Regions from separate parts of the Nocardioides koreensis genome, predicted to be linked through region 3. Evidence: predicted binding sites of a transcription regulator. Region 3 holds the regulator's gene; each other region holds the start of a gene.
The links. The regulator LexA, encoded in region 3, represses DNA repair genes until DNA is damaged. The targets are predictions, from matches to a motif close to TCGAACANNTGTTCGA.

Region 1: recA (recombinase RecA) is a predicted target of LexA. The motif match lies at 1,338-1,353, and genes of this name have one in related genera.
Region 2: ABD268_RS06220 (HNH endonuclease signature motif containing protein) is a predicted target of LexA. The motif match lies at 2,064-2,079, and genes of this name have one in related genera.

What each region holds. Positions count from the first base shown of each region.
Region 1 covers NZ_BAAAQR010000004.1:193,325-197,686, forward strand. The annotation lists gene ABD268_RS08955 (response regulator transcription factor) at 1-65, shown strand, start outside; gene ABD268_RS08960 (sensor histidine kinase) at 115-1,293, shown strand; gene recA (recombinase RecA) at 1,532-2,578, shown strand; gene ABD268_RS08970 (regulatory protein RecX) at 2,733-3,263, shown strand; gene ABD268_RS08975 (GNAT family N-acetyltransferase) at 3,297-4,013, shown strand; gene ABD268_RS08980 (PPK2 family polyphosphate kinase) at 4,021-4,362, shown strand, end outside.
Region 2 covers NZ_BAAAQR010000002.1:437,862-442,223, reverse strand. The annotation lists gene ABD268_RS06235 (PHP domain-containing protein) at 1-558, opposite strand, end outside; gene ABD268_RS06230 (class I SAM-dependent methyltransferase) at 723-1,427, opposite strand; gene ABD268_RS06225 (SRPBCC family protein) at 1,565-2,035, opposite strand; gene ABD268_RS06220 (HNH endonuclease signature motif containing protein) at 2,306-3,358, shown strand; gene ABD268_RS06215 (hypothetical protein) at 3,394-3,720, opposite strand; gene ABD268_RS06210 (GNAT family N-acetyltransferase) at 3,732-4,362, opposite strand, start outside.
Region 3 covers NZ_BAAAQR010000006.1:176,352-180,713, forward strand. The annotation lists gene ABD268_RS11860 (alkaline phosphatase D family protein) at 1-448, opposite strand, end outside; gene ABD268_RS11865 (phosphatase PAP2 family protein) at 563-1,402, opposite strand; gene lexA (transcriptional repressor LexA) at 1,506-2,234, opposite strand; gene ABD268_RS11875 (SDR family NAD(P)-dependent oxidoreductase) at 2,402-3,220, shown strand; gene ABD268_RS11880 (LysM peptidoglycan-binding domain-containing protein) at 3,458-3,808, shown strand; gene ABD268_RS11885 (hypothetical protein) at 3,919-4,251, shown strand; gene ABD268_RS11890 (hypothetical protein) at 4,272-4,362, opposite strand, start outside.

The DNA of each region.
Region 1 (4,362 bases), on a different contig from region 3:
CGACCCGACCCGAACGCCTGCTCACGGTCTGGGGCGTCGGCTACCGATGGGAGGCCTCTGCATGAACACCCCAGACGAATGCTCGCTTCGCTCCGCTTCGCCCGGGGACCCCACATGAGCTCCGACCACGTCCAGATCGTCCTCGTGGCGGCCGCGTGCGCGCTCGGCGTCGGCGCGGTCGGCCTCTTCCTGGCCTGGCTGCTCCGGCACCGCTCGATCCGCTGGCAGCTGGGGCTGGTCGCGGTGATCGCCGTGCTCTCGGTGCTGGCCGGGGTCGTGGCGACGGCGCAGCTGATGTTCATCTCCGACCACGACTGGGGCGTGATCAGCCTGGTCGCCCTGGTGGCCGGCCTCGTCGCGGTCGCGGTCGCGCTCGCCCTCGGCGCCGCGATCGTGCACTGGTCGGCGTCGTTGCAGGAGGACGCCCGGCGGATGGGCGTGGACGGCACCTTTGCCGGGGAACGCCGCGGCCCCAGCGAGTTCCAGGCGCTGTCCGACGAGCTGGCGCGCACGAGCGAGCGCCTCGAGGAGTCGCGGCTGCGGGCCGAGCGGCTCGAGGAGTCGCGGCGCGAGCTGGTCTCCTGGGTCTCGCACGACCTGCGGACCCCGCTGGCCGGGATGCGGGCGATGACCGAGGCGCTCGAGGACGGCCTCGCCTCCGACCCGGCGCGCTACCACCGGCAGATCCGCGCCGAGGTGGACCGGATGGTGCGGATGGTCGACGACCTCTTCGAGCTCTCCCGGATCCACGCGGGCGTGCTGCGGCTCAGCCCCGAGGCGGTGATGCTCGGCGACCTGGTCAGCGAGGCCATCGCCGGCGCCGACCCGGTTGCGCGCGCCCGGCGAGTGCGGCTGGGCGGCAGCGTGGAGGACGGGGTGGAGGTCACCGCTGACGCCGCCGGGCTCTCGCGTGTCGTCTCCAACCTGGTCATGAACGCGATCCGCCACACGCCGGCCGACGGCGTCGTCGAGATCCACGGGCGGGCGGTGGACGACGGGGTCGAGCTGAGCGTCACCGACGGCTGCGGTGGTCTGGACCCCGAGGAGATGGAGCGCGTGTTCGACGTGGCCTGGCAGGGTGGCGCGGCGCGCACGCCCGACACCGAGGACTCCTCCCACGCCCGGGGCGCCGGGCTGGGGCTGGCGATCGTGAAGGGGATCGTCGAGGCTCACCGGGGCAGGGTGGAGGTCGAGAACGTCGAGGCCGCCGACACGCCCGGGTGCCGCTTCCGGGTGCGGCTGCCGCGGGTGCCCGCCGAGCCTCCCCGGGAGCCCGCCGCCGAGCCGGTGTGAGGTGTCGTACGACGCTCCGACACGCCCGGACCCGGCTGCCCTGCTCGAACACGTGTTCGGGCTAGTGTGGGTGCACAGGTGACGCTCTGGTCGACGTCGTCCACAGGCAGCCCGGTCCCCGGATCGGCACTGTCGGCGGTTCCGTCTAGCGTCTCGCTCAACGATGAACACGACGACGACAACCCAGACGAAGCGACCACGACGCGGGGCGGCCAAGCCCCCGAAGGAGAAGAACGACATGGCTGGTGGAGACCGGGACAAGGCTCTCGACACCGCGCTCGCCAACATCGAGCGCCAGTTCGGCAAGGGCTCCGTGATGCGCCTCGGTGACGAGACGCGCGCCCCCCTGGAGATCATCCCGACCGGGTCGATCGCCCTTGACGTGGCGCTCGGCCTCGGTGGCCTGCCGCGCGGCCGCGTGGTGGAGATCTACGGTCCGGAGTCCTCCGGCAAGACGACGGTCGCCCTGCACGCGGTGGCCAACGCCCAGCGTGCCGGCGGCATCGTCGCGTTCATCGACGCCGAGCACGCGCTCGACCCGGAGTACGCCAAGGCCCTCGGCGTCGACACCGACGCGCTGCTGGTCTCCCAGCCGGACTCCGGTGAGCAGGCGCTCGAGATCGCCGACATGCTGATCCGCTCCGGCGCGCTCGACCTGATCGTCATCGACTCGGTGGCCGCGCTGGTGCCCCGCGCCGAGATCGAGGGCGAGATGGGCGACAGCCACGTCGGCCTGCAGGCCCGCCTGATGAGCCAAGCGCTGCGCAAGATGACCGGTGCGCTGAACAACTCCAAGACGACCGCGATCTTCATCAACCAGCTGCGCGAGAAGATCGGCGTGATGTTCGGCTCGCCCGAGACCACGACCGGTGGTCGCGCACTGAAGTTCTACTCCTCGGTCCGTCTCGACGTGCGCCGCATCGAGACCCTCAAGGACGGCACCGACATGGTCGGCAACCGGACCCGGGTCAAGGTCGTGAAGAACAAGGTCGCCCCGCCGTTCAAGCAGGCGGAGTTCGACATCATGTACGGCAAGGGCATCAGCCGCGAGGGTGGCCTGATCGACGTCGGCGTCGAGGCGGGTCTCGTCCGCAAGGCCGGCGCCTGGTACACCTACGAGGGCGACCAGCTCGGCCAGGGCAAGGAGAACGCCCGCAACTTCCTGCGGGACAACCCCGACCTGGCCAACGAGCTGGAGAAGAAGATCCTCGAGAAGCTGGGAGTCGGCCCGACGGTCGACGCCGAGACCCCCGCCGCCGACCCGCTGGGTGTCGATGACTTCTGAATCTCGACAGGCTCGATCACCGGAATCTCGACAGGCTCGATCACCGGGGTTCGACGACCACCGGCCCGCCCCGTCGTGGGCCGGTGACGTCACCGCCGGGGTGGACGCGTGGACGCAGCGCGCGTCCGCGCCCACCCCGGCACCGTCCGACCCGGTGGCCCCGGCCCCGCCGGACCCGGTGGCCCAGGGCCCGGATGCCGACCCCGAGTCGGTGGCCCGCAAGATCCTGCTCGACCAGCTGACCGGACAGGCCCGCAGCCGCAAGGAGCTGAGCGACAAGCTCGTCTCGCGCGACGTCCCGCCGGAGATCGCGACGCGGCTGCTCGACCGGTTCGAGGAGGTCGGGCTGGTCGACGACGAGGCCTTCGCGCGGTCCTGGATCGCCAGCCGTCAGCCGGGCAAGGGCCTGGCCCGCCGGGCCCTGGCCCAGGAGCTGCGGCGCAAGGGCGTCGACGACGAGGTCGCCCGCGAGGCGCTCGACGAGATCGACCCCGCGGACGAGGAGGCTGCGGCCCGCGCCCTGGTCCGCAAGAAGCTGCGGTCGCTGTCCCGCGTCGACGACACCACCGCCACCCGGCGGCTGGTCGGGATGCTCGCCCGCAAGGGCTACGGCTCGGGGCTCGCGTTCGCGGTCGTGCGCGAAGAGCTGGCCGAGGCCGGACGGGACGCCGACGGCGATCTCTGAGCATCCGCCTGCGCTTGTTCTAGGCTCACGTGCGTGTCGGAGCAGACGGGGCTGCGGATCGTCGTCCACGACCGCGGACATGACCTGTCGGGCGTCGTGCGCCCGGGGGAGTCGTGGGCCGCGGCGGCCCGTCGTACCTGCGCGAGCGTGCACGCCGACCCGGTCCCGGTTGACCTGTCCGGGGAGGTCAAGCAGTTCGCCGTCGACCACGACCGGGTGGTCACGGTCCGGGCCATGACGCGCGGCGACCTCGGCGACGTCGTCAGGTGGCGGCAGAGCGACCACGTCCGGCGGTGGTGGGCCGCCGACGGCGAGCCGACGCACGAGTCGGTCGAGGCGAAGTACGCGCCCCGCATCGACGGTCGCACCCCGACCCGGATGTGGGTGGTGGAGGCCAACGGCCGGTCGGTCGGGTTCCTGCAGGACTACCGGATCGGCGACTACCCCGACTACGCCGTGCTCGGGCCGGACCCGGACGCGATCGGGGTCGACTACCTGATCGGCGATCCGGCCTGGGTCGGCCGGGGGCTGGGGGTACGGATGCTGTGGGCCTGGATGCTGCGGGCCCGACGTCGCTTCCCGGACGCGACGTCGTACTTCGCCGCGCCCGACCACCGCAACGCGGCGTCGTTGCGGGTGCTGGCCAAGGCGGGGTTCTCGGAGGGGCTGTGGTTCGACGAGCCGCAGGACAACGGCACGGTGGACACCGTGGTCGGGTGCACGCTCGACGTCCCCAGGGTGCTGGGATAGTGACGCCATGACCCACTACCCGTTCCGCCTGCCTGCCGGGCCCGTGGACCTCACCTCCATCGAGACGAACGCCGCCCCGGGGTTCAAGGGCGGCAAGAAGAAGGGCAAGGCGGCGCTGTTCGCCCTCGGCGACGAGCTGTCCGACCTCCAGGAACGGCTGTTCGCCGAGGGCCGGTCCGGCTCGGAGCGTCGCCTGCTGCTGGTCCTGCAGGGCATGGACACCTCGGGCAAGGGCGGGGTGCTGCGTCACACCGTCGGCCTGGTCGACCCGCAGGGCGTGAAGATCACGTCGTTCAAGGCGCCGACCGAGGAGGAGCGGGCCCACGACTTCCTGTGGCGGATCCGTCGG
Region 2 (4,362 bases), on a different contig from region 3:
GTCGATGTGCGCGAGGATCTCGAAGCCCTCGAACTCCTCGACCAGCCGCAAGGTCTCGAGGAGGTACTCGCGCACGACTGCGTCGGGCGCCTGGTCGCTGTAGCGGACCGACACGTCGGTGAAGGTCGACCCGCCGTGGAGGCGGGCGGAGTGCACCGAGGCGAGCACCCGCTCGAAGCCGCCTCGGTCGAGAAGGGACTTCGTCCGGTCTGCGTGCCAGTGGGGTTCACTGAGCTCGACGCCCGAGTGGATGCGCAACCCGGGGTAGCGATCCCTGCAACGCTCCAGACACTGTCGGTAGCCGTCCAGGTCAAGGGGCGGCGGGGTGAACTGGTCCCCACTGACCAGGTGCTCCCAGTCCTCCGGGACCTGCGTGCCGGCGGGGAGCGTCCACGGGGTCAGGTCGGCGTGCTCCGTGAAGGCGACCGACGGCAGGCCGAGCTCGACCGCGCGCTGGCACGTGCGCTCCATGCTGCCTTCCGGCGCGTCCCACGACCACTCGGTGTGCACGTGATGGTCGGGCGGCAACGCCGCGCCTTCTTTCCCCGGGGCAGACACAAGCGGCATCCTCACCCGCGCCCCGGGCGGGCCGTCAAGGCCTGTCACCCGCGACGCGGGTGGTCCAGCGCAAGAAGGCCACGGGTGGGGGCCGGTGAGCACGCCGGTCGATCACCGTTGTACGACGACGAGTGCCCGGAGCCTTCCCGCGGCACCAGGCTCGGTCAGCCGGCAGCAACCGCGCGCACGTACAGGAAGACCGGCTGCGTGGTCAGGACGCGGCGCATCCGCGGGTCACGGATCTCTCGTCCGTCGTCGTGTGGGACGGGCTCTTCGACCGCGTCGATGACGAACCCGGCAGCGAGGAGCGGTGAGAACACCGCGGAGACGGGACGACGCCACATCTCGGCGGGGACACGAATGCCGTCGACGTCCCATTCCTCCTCGATGAGCTCCGTGCGGTGATAGTTGCTCCGATCCGAACGCAGCCACCCCGTGATGGGATGGTGGATCGACATGACCAGGGCGCCTCCCGGACGCAGGCAACGACGAACCTCGGCGAGGACAGGGTTCCAGTCAGGCAGGTAGTGCAGCACCAGGGAGGCCACCGCGACATCGACGCTCGCATCCGCGACCATCGTCAGCGGCGTGCTGAGGTCGGCCAGGTGGATGCTGGCGCGTTCGCCCAGACGCTCCCGGGCAAGACGGACCATCTCTTCCGACCGATCCAGCGCGGTGACGTGAGCACCGCAGTCCACCAGCTGCTGGGTCAGGTGCCCGGAAGCACATCCGAGCTCGAGCACATGCTGTCTGACGACAGGGCCGGCCAGCTGCAGGATCGTCGGCCGGTCGTAGTCGGCATTGGGCGGTCCGAGCTCGGACGACCGGTCGTATCGCTCAGCCAGCTCGCCGTAGATCCTGTCGCTCACCGCCGCAGACTGCCACGCGCGCCATAGTGAGCCGACTGACGGGTGAACGCACGGGACGGCATCGTCGTCGACCTGGCCGCCGTCGCCGAGAGTGAGAGCTCGGGTGTCGCTTCCCTGACCTGTCGCCAGAGTGGTCCTCAGGCTCGACCGGACTCGATGTACTGCTTGAGTCCCACCCAGTTCCGGCGCTCCCAGCCCGGGCCGACCAGGGCAAGGACGGGAGACATCACCCGCCACGGGCCGACCAGGACCATGTCCCAGTCCCACCGCAGTCGCGTCCCGCCGTCCACCTCCTCGAACGACAGCGAGCCGTCGACGTGCAGGTACGACGAGCGCACGACGTGGTGCAGCCGATGCGGCCTGCCGTACTCCACGACCTCGAGGGTCATCCTGCCCCTGGCACCCATGCCCCTGGGCTCGGCGACGAAGCGTGTGCCACTCCCCACCGGTCCCTCGCTCAGCTTCTCGGCGCGGACGATCCGTGGGTTGTACCTCGGCTCGTTGCGCTCGTCGGCGACCAGGTCGAAGACCTCTTCGACCGGCGCGTCGATGGAGACCTCTCCGGAGATGTGCGTCACCGCGAATGCTCCTCCCGGTCGATTGCTCATGGGCGCCAAAATTTTACCCTGCAGGCCTTCGCTCACTTGTTCGAAAATAATACAATGGAGTTGTCAGCGTGATCGCGGCACGCGGTGAGGGAAGGGTGTCATGGCGACAGGCACGTGGGAGGCGGTACGGCGACACCCGGTCGCCGTACTCGTCGAGCGCCTGCACGCGGAGCTCGACCAGGTTGCCGAGCAGGGCCTGTGGTCGATGGGCAACGAGGAGCTCACCGAGACCCTGCGCGAGGCGACCAGGCTCGCCTCGCGGCCGACGGGGTGGGGGCCACCTCGACCGCCTCCTGGTGGGCACACGCCACCAAGCAGACGCGTGCCGAGGCGCACCGCAAGATGCGACTGGCGCGGGCCATGGACCGGGACCACGAACCGGTCGGCGACGCCCTCTTCGCGGGCCGGCTGCTGACCGACCAGGCCGACGTCATCGTCAGGGCGGTCGACGAGCTGCCCCGAGACCTGGTCGACCCCGAGCTGGTGCAACGGGCCGAGCTGCACCTGGTCGGGCTCGCCCGGCACCACGACGCGAAGGAGCTGAAGGTGCTCGGGGCCGCGGTCCTCGAGCACCTGGCACCCGAGATCGCCGAGGCCCACGAGCAGGCCCAGCTCGACCGCGAGGAGAAGCAGGCCGCCCAGTCCGCCCGGTTCACGATGAGCGACGACGGGCACGGCCGCAGCCACGGCCGGTTCACGCTCCCGACGATGCAGGCCGAGATGCTGCGCAAGCACCTGCTCGCACTGGCCTCGCCCCGGCGGACCAGCGACGCCGGCGCCGGCACGGGCGGCACCCCGCCCGGGGAGCAGAAGCCGCTGCCCCACCGGATGGGCCTGGCCTTCCTCGAGTACGTCCAGCGCTACCCCAGCGACCACGTCCCCCAGTCCGGCGGCGTGGCCGCGACCGTGGTCGTCACGATGACCCTGGAGACCCTGATGGGCGGGTTGGCCTCGGCCGCCCTCGACACCGGGGCGCACATCTCCGCGGGCGAGGCCCGCCGGCTCGCCTGCGAGGCCGGGAGCATCCCGGCCGTGCTCGGCGGCGCCGGGCAGGTCCTCGACCTGGGCCGCAAGCGCCGCTTCCACAGCGAGCCGCAGCGCATCGCCCTCGGCCTCCGAGACGGCGGTTGCACGACGGAGGGGTGCGACTGGCCTCCCGGCCTCTGCCACGCCCACCACGATCCCCCGTGGTCGGCGGGCGGCATCACCGACGTCGACCGCGGTCGACTGCTCTGCCCCCACCACCACGCACGGGCCCACGACCCCACCTACCGCACGACCCGGCTCCCCGGCGGGAAGGTCGCCTTCACCAGGCGGACGTGAGGCAGAGCCTGCTCGGCTGTCATGGCCGTGCGTCCTCAGTCCCAGCCGTCCGGCAGCGGCCGCCACTCACCCCACCCGAAGCGACTCTCGGCCACGAAGTCCTGCAGGTTCGAGGCGAGCCGGTTGCGCCAGTCGGTGACCGAGGCATCGATGGTGCTCTCGTAGACCCGGTCGACGAGCCGCTCACCCACCAGGCTCAGCTCGAGCTCGGCGTACCAGTGGCGCGGGTCGGCGGACGGCGCGCGCCGGGCGACGGAGGCCGCGTCCACCTCATCCGGCCTCAGCACGGCCTCCAGCGCCGGAGCCACGATGTGCGCCACGACGTCGGCCACCCCGGCGATCCGCTGCTCCTCGGGGTCCACGCGGGCTCCGCTCACCGCGCCGGCGAGCTGAACCGCGCCCGCTTGCCGAAGGTCTCGAAGCCCAGCCTCGTGTAGAGGTCGGCCGCCGGGTTGTCCACGTTCACGGTCAACCACGCCTCGGTGGCGCCCTCCGCCGCGAGGGCCTGCAGGCTCCGGCTGACCAGGTGCGCGCCCAGCCCGCGGCCGCGCCAGGCCGGCACCGCGCCGACCTGGTCGACCCAGGTGTCCAGCACGTTGACGAACCCCACCGGCTGCCCGTCGGCGTCCAGCGCCACCAGCGACAGGTCACGACGCCAGTCGTCGTCCTCGGCGAGCTCCTCGAGCCACTCGTCCTCGGTCGGGTCCGGGAAGCCGGGACGGTCGGAGAAGGAGCCGACGTACGCCGCGAACAGGTCCCGGTGCGAGGCGTCCGCCACCGCGACGAGCTCCACGCCGTCCGGCGCCGGCACCACCGGCACCTCGCCCAGCGGGTGCCGCATGACGAGCTCGGCGAAGCCCTCCGCCAGGCCGAACCGCGCGTAGAGCCGCTCGGCGGTGGGCTCGCAGGTCTCCGTCGCGGCGGTGAGGAAGGCCGGCCCGGCGGCCGCGGCCGCCCACTCCATCAGCCGTCGCCCGAGCCCCTGTCCCCGGTGGGCCGGGTGC
Region 3 (4,362 bases):
CGGCGGGCGCGGTGCGGGTGCGCCCGGCCCGGCTGGTGTGGCCGTCCCAGCGGAACCGGTAGTGGTACCAGCGCGCCGGGTCCAGCCCGGTCACGTCCACCTTGACGGTGTGGTCGCGCTCCGGGCCGGTCGCGAAGCTGCCGCGGCGCACCACGTGCCGGAAGCGCTCGTCGGTGGCCACCTCCCAGTGCACCCGGACCCGGGGCCCGTGGCCCGAGCCCGGGGTGCTCGCCGCGGTCGGCGTGACGCGGGTCCAGATCACGACGGCCCGGGGCAGCGGGTCGCCGGACGCGACACCGTGCCGGAAGGCCCGGTGGCCGGCGGCACGCTGCGAGGCGGTCGCGTCGGCGGTGCCGGCCACGGTCACCAGGACACCTCCGGCGGCGCCGGTGGCCAGGACGGTACGCCGGGGCAGCGCGCGGTTCAGGGCGGGGCGAGGTGTGGTCACGGACCGATCAACGGAGCTGATCGGTCAGAGGTGACGCGGCCGGGGTGTGAGCACCGTCCCGTCACCCGCGCGTCACCGGAGGGACACCCGCCGGTGGGCTGACGCGGCGGCGGACTACTTGGCGTGCGCGGCTGCGCTGGGCGCGCCGGGACCGGCGGACACAAGCTCCGGGGCGTCCGACGCGGTGTCGCCGTTGGTGCGACCCGGGGCGTCCTTGGGCGACGGCAGGGTCTCGGCGGCCAGGAACCCGGCCACGACCACGAGCCAGCCGACGATGACGTCGATGACCCAGTGGTTGCCGGTGCCGACGATCACGATCGCGGTGCCGGCCGCGTAGGCCCAGCCGAGGCCCTTGAGCCAGTGCCAGCGGGCGTGCCGCTGCAGCGAGATCGCGACCCAGAGCGCCCAGCCCGCGTGCAGGGAGGGGAACGCGGCGAGCTCGTTGGTCAGCCCGCCCAGGCCGCGCGGCGCGGAGGCGTCCGTGCCCCACCAGCCGTCGGCGGCGTGCAGGCTCAGCACGTCGGCGTACCCCTGGATGAACCGCGGCGGCGCGGTGGGCATCAGCAGGTAGGCGACCAGGCCGAGGATGGTGGCGATGGCGAGCGCCCGGCGGGCGGGCACGTAGCAGTGCCGGCCGAGGCGGTAGAGCCACAGGAGCACCGCGCCGGTGACGATGTAGTGGAGCGTGGCGTACCAGTAGCTGCCGACCAGCCCGATCGCGTCGTTGTCGATGAAGAGCTTGTTGAGCGACAGCTCCCAGTGGATGCCGAGGTGCCGCTCGATGTGGAGCAGGTCGTTCGCGCGGGCCAGGGCCGGCCCCATGTTGGCGTCGGCGAAGAGCCGGGAGAGGCTGTAGGCGACCCACAGGGAGAGCACCAGCACCAGCTCGAGCACGCCACGGAAGACCCTCGGGTATCGGTTACGGATCCCCGGGATCACGGGCAGGCTCGGCATCGTCACAGGCGTACTTTCGGGCTCACTGATCGTCAGACAGAGCCAAGTATTACCCGGAAGTATTCCGATGACAGGGGATTAAGGCCCCTTGTCACGCGCGGCGTCACATGCGGCGCAGGACCGCAGTGACCTTCCCGAGGATGGTCGCGTGGGTGCCGTCGATGGGCTCGTAGGCGTCGTTGTGGGGGAGCAGCCACACCTGGCCGTCCTTGCGCTGGAACGTCTTGACGGTGGCCTCGCCGTCGATCATGGCGGCCACGATCTCGCCGTTCTCGGCGGTCTGCTCCTGGCGGATCACGACGTAGTCGCCGTTGCAGATGGCGGCGTCGATCATCGAGTCCCCGGAGACCTCGAGCAGGAAGAGCTGGCCGTCGCCGACGAGCTGCTTGGGCAGCGGGAAGACGTCCTCGATCCGCTCCTCGGCGAGGATCGGGCCACCGGCGGCGATCCGCCCGACGACGGGGACGTACTGCGCGGCGGGCACGGCGTCGCCGATCCCGGTCTCGTCGTACGACGACTCGTCGGCCGCCGAGATCGAGCGGCGGGCCGCCAGCACCTCGGGCAGGAACACCTCGATCGCGCGCGGCCGGTTGGGGTCGCGCTTGATGAACCCCTTCTCCTCGAGCACCTTCAGCTGGTGCGCGACGCTGGAGGAGCTGGTCAGGCCGACCGACTCGCCGATCTCGCGCATGCTCGGCGGGTAGCCGCGCCGCTCGATCGAGCCCTTGATCGTGGTCAGCACGCGCTGCTGGCGCGGGGTCAGGCCGGTGGCGTCCGGGGGGCCGTCGGGCAGCTGGGCAACCTTGTGGGCGTCGGTCTTCTTCGTGGCCATGCGGCTGCCTCCGGGTTCGCGGCGTACGGCCCGGGCGTCCCGGGCTGGTGCCACCAACCGTAGCCAAACCGGACCGGTGATTCAAACATCTGTTCGAACTGCGTGTCGCACTGGTCAACCGGTGGTCGAGCCTGTCGAGACCACGCCCGGTCTGGTTGACTCCCGTCATGTCGACGAACCCCGCCCCCAGCTCCGAGCCCATCAGCTGTGTCGTCACCGGCGGCGCCCGCGGCATCGGTCGCGGCATCGCCGAGCGGATGGTCGCCCGGGGGTACCAGGTCGTGCTGACCGACGTGGACGGCGAGGGCGCGAGGCGGACCGCCGACGAGATCGGCGCCGCCGAGGGGCTGGCGCACGACGTCCGTGACCCGGGCTCCCACGCGGAGGCCGCCGCGACGGCCGGGCGGCACGGCGTGCTCACTGCGTGGTTCAACAACGCCGGCGTCGGCGACGACGGCACCCTGGCGGAGCTGTCCGAGGAGGCCGTGCGGCGCCTGGTCGACGTCAACCTGATGGGCACGATGTGGGGGATGCGCGCGGCGATCGCGGCCTTCGAGGCCTCCGGGCGCGACGGCGACATCGTCAACACGGCGTCGCTGGCCGGGCTGGGGCCGGTGCCCGGCTACAGCGTGTACGCCGCGACCAAGGCCGCCATCGTGTCGATCTCGATGTCCGGTGACGTCGAGACCCGCAAGGGGATCCGGGTGCGCGCGCTCTGCCCGGACGGGGTGAGGACCGCGATGCTCGACCAGCAGACACCCGGCGGGATGGGGAGCGCGCTGGTCCACTCCGGCGGCCGGATCCTCACCGTGGACGAGGTGGCCGAGGAGGCGGTGGGCCTGCTGGGCAGCCGCCGCGTGGTGCGCTCGGTGCCGGGCTGGCGCGGTGGCGTGGTCCGGGTCTCCGCGATGGCGCCGTCGGTGGCCGCCCGCGGGCTGGGCCTCTTCGTGGCGCAGGGGCGTCGCGCGATCAGCCGCAACGCCTGATCCGCGTCGGGGGCCGCTCGAACGTGTTCGAACAAATGTTCGTCCAGGGCCTTGTGCTGTTCGAACACCTGCTCTAACCTCGTACACATGTTCGATCGAACGTCTGATCGAGCCGATCGTGACCAGGGTGGTCCAGACATCCCGCAGGGGACTGTCGGTGGCCGCCGTTAGACATCGGTTCGACAGCAGATCGAGCTAACGACCCGAGGCTGACCGCCGCTTCCCCAGGAGGTCCCGATGAGCACGATGACCGCGAGCACCACGTTCCGTCCCACGCTGGCCCCGGCGAGCGCCGGCCAGCTCCGGCTGACCCGCCGCGGCCGGCTCGTCGTCCTGGCGCTGGCGATGCTCGTCGCCCTCGGACTGGGGCTGGCCCTGGCCGCCGGCTCGGTCGCCACCGAGGAGCCCGGCACCCCCGAGCCGACCCGCGTCGTGATGGTCGGTGCGGGTGACACGCTCTGGGGCATCGCCGCCGACATCGCCGACGACGGCGGCGTCCGCACCATGATCGACCGCATCGAGCGGCTCAACGCCCTCGACTCCGGGATGGTCGTCGCCGGCCAGCGGCTGCGCGTGCCCGTCGAGTGACCCAGGCCCCCTGGGGCAGCACCAACACAGACTCCCGCCGGTCGACTCGACCCCGACCGGCGGGCCGGGGAAGACGTGGGGCGGGGCCAGGTGGCCCCGCCCCACTTCGTTTGCCATCCTCACGCCATGCCCACGTCGTACGCCGCCTGCCGCGCGCGGCCGACGTCACGCTGACCTTCCACGCCGAGCGCCGCGCCCTGGCGCGTCGGCTGCCGGAGGTCTTCGCCCGCACCGTGATCGACGGCATGGTCTGGGTCTGCTGGCCCAAGAAGGCCGCCCAGCGCTCCGCCCGCAACCCGGACGGTCCGGTCTCGGACCTCGACGAGAACCTCGTGCGCGGGCTCGGCCTCGGGCTGGGCTTCGTCGACGTCAAGGTGGCAGCGGTGGACGAGGTGTGGTCCGGGCTGAAGTTCGTGCGCCGGGCCGCCGACCGGCAGCGCTGAGTCCTGCTGGACTGGACCAGTCAGCGAGAAGCGCGTCGGCCACCGGCTGGCCGCACGGGCGCCGGCGGCGGCGTGGGGGAGGACGCGTGGGTGGCGATGGGGTCGGCGGTC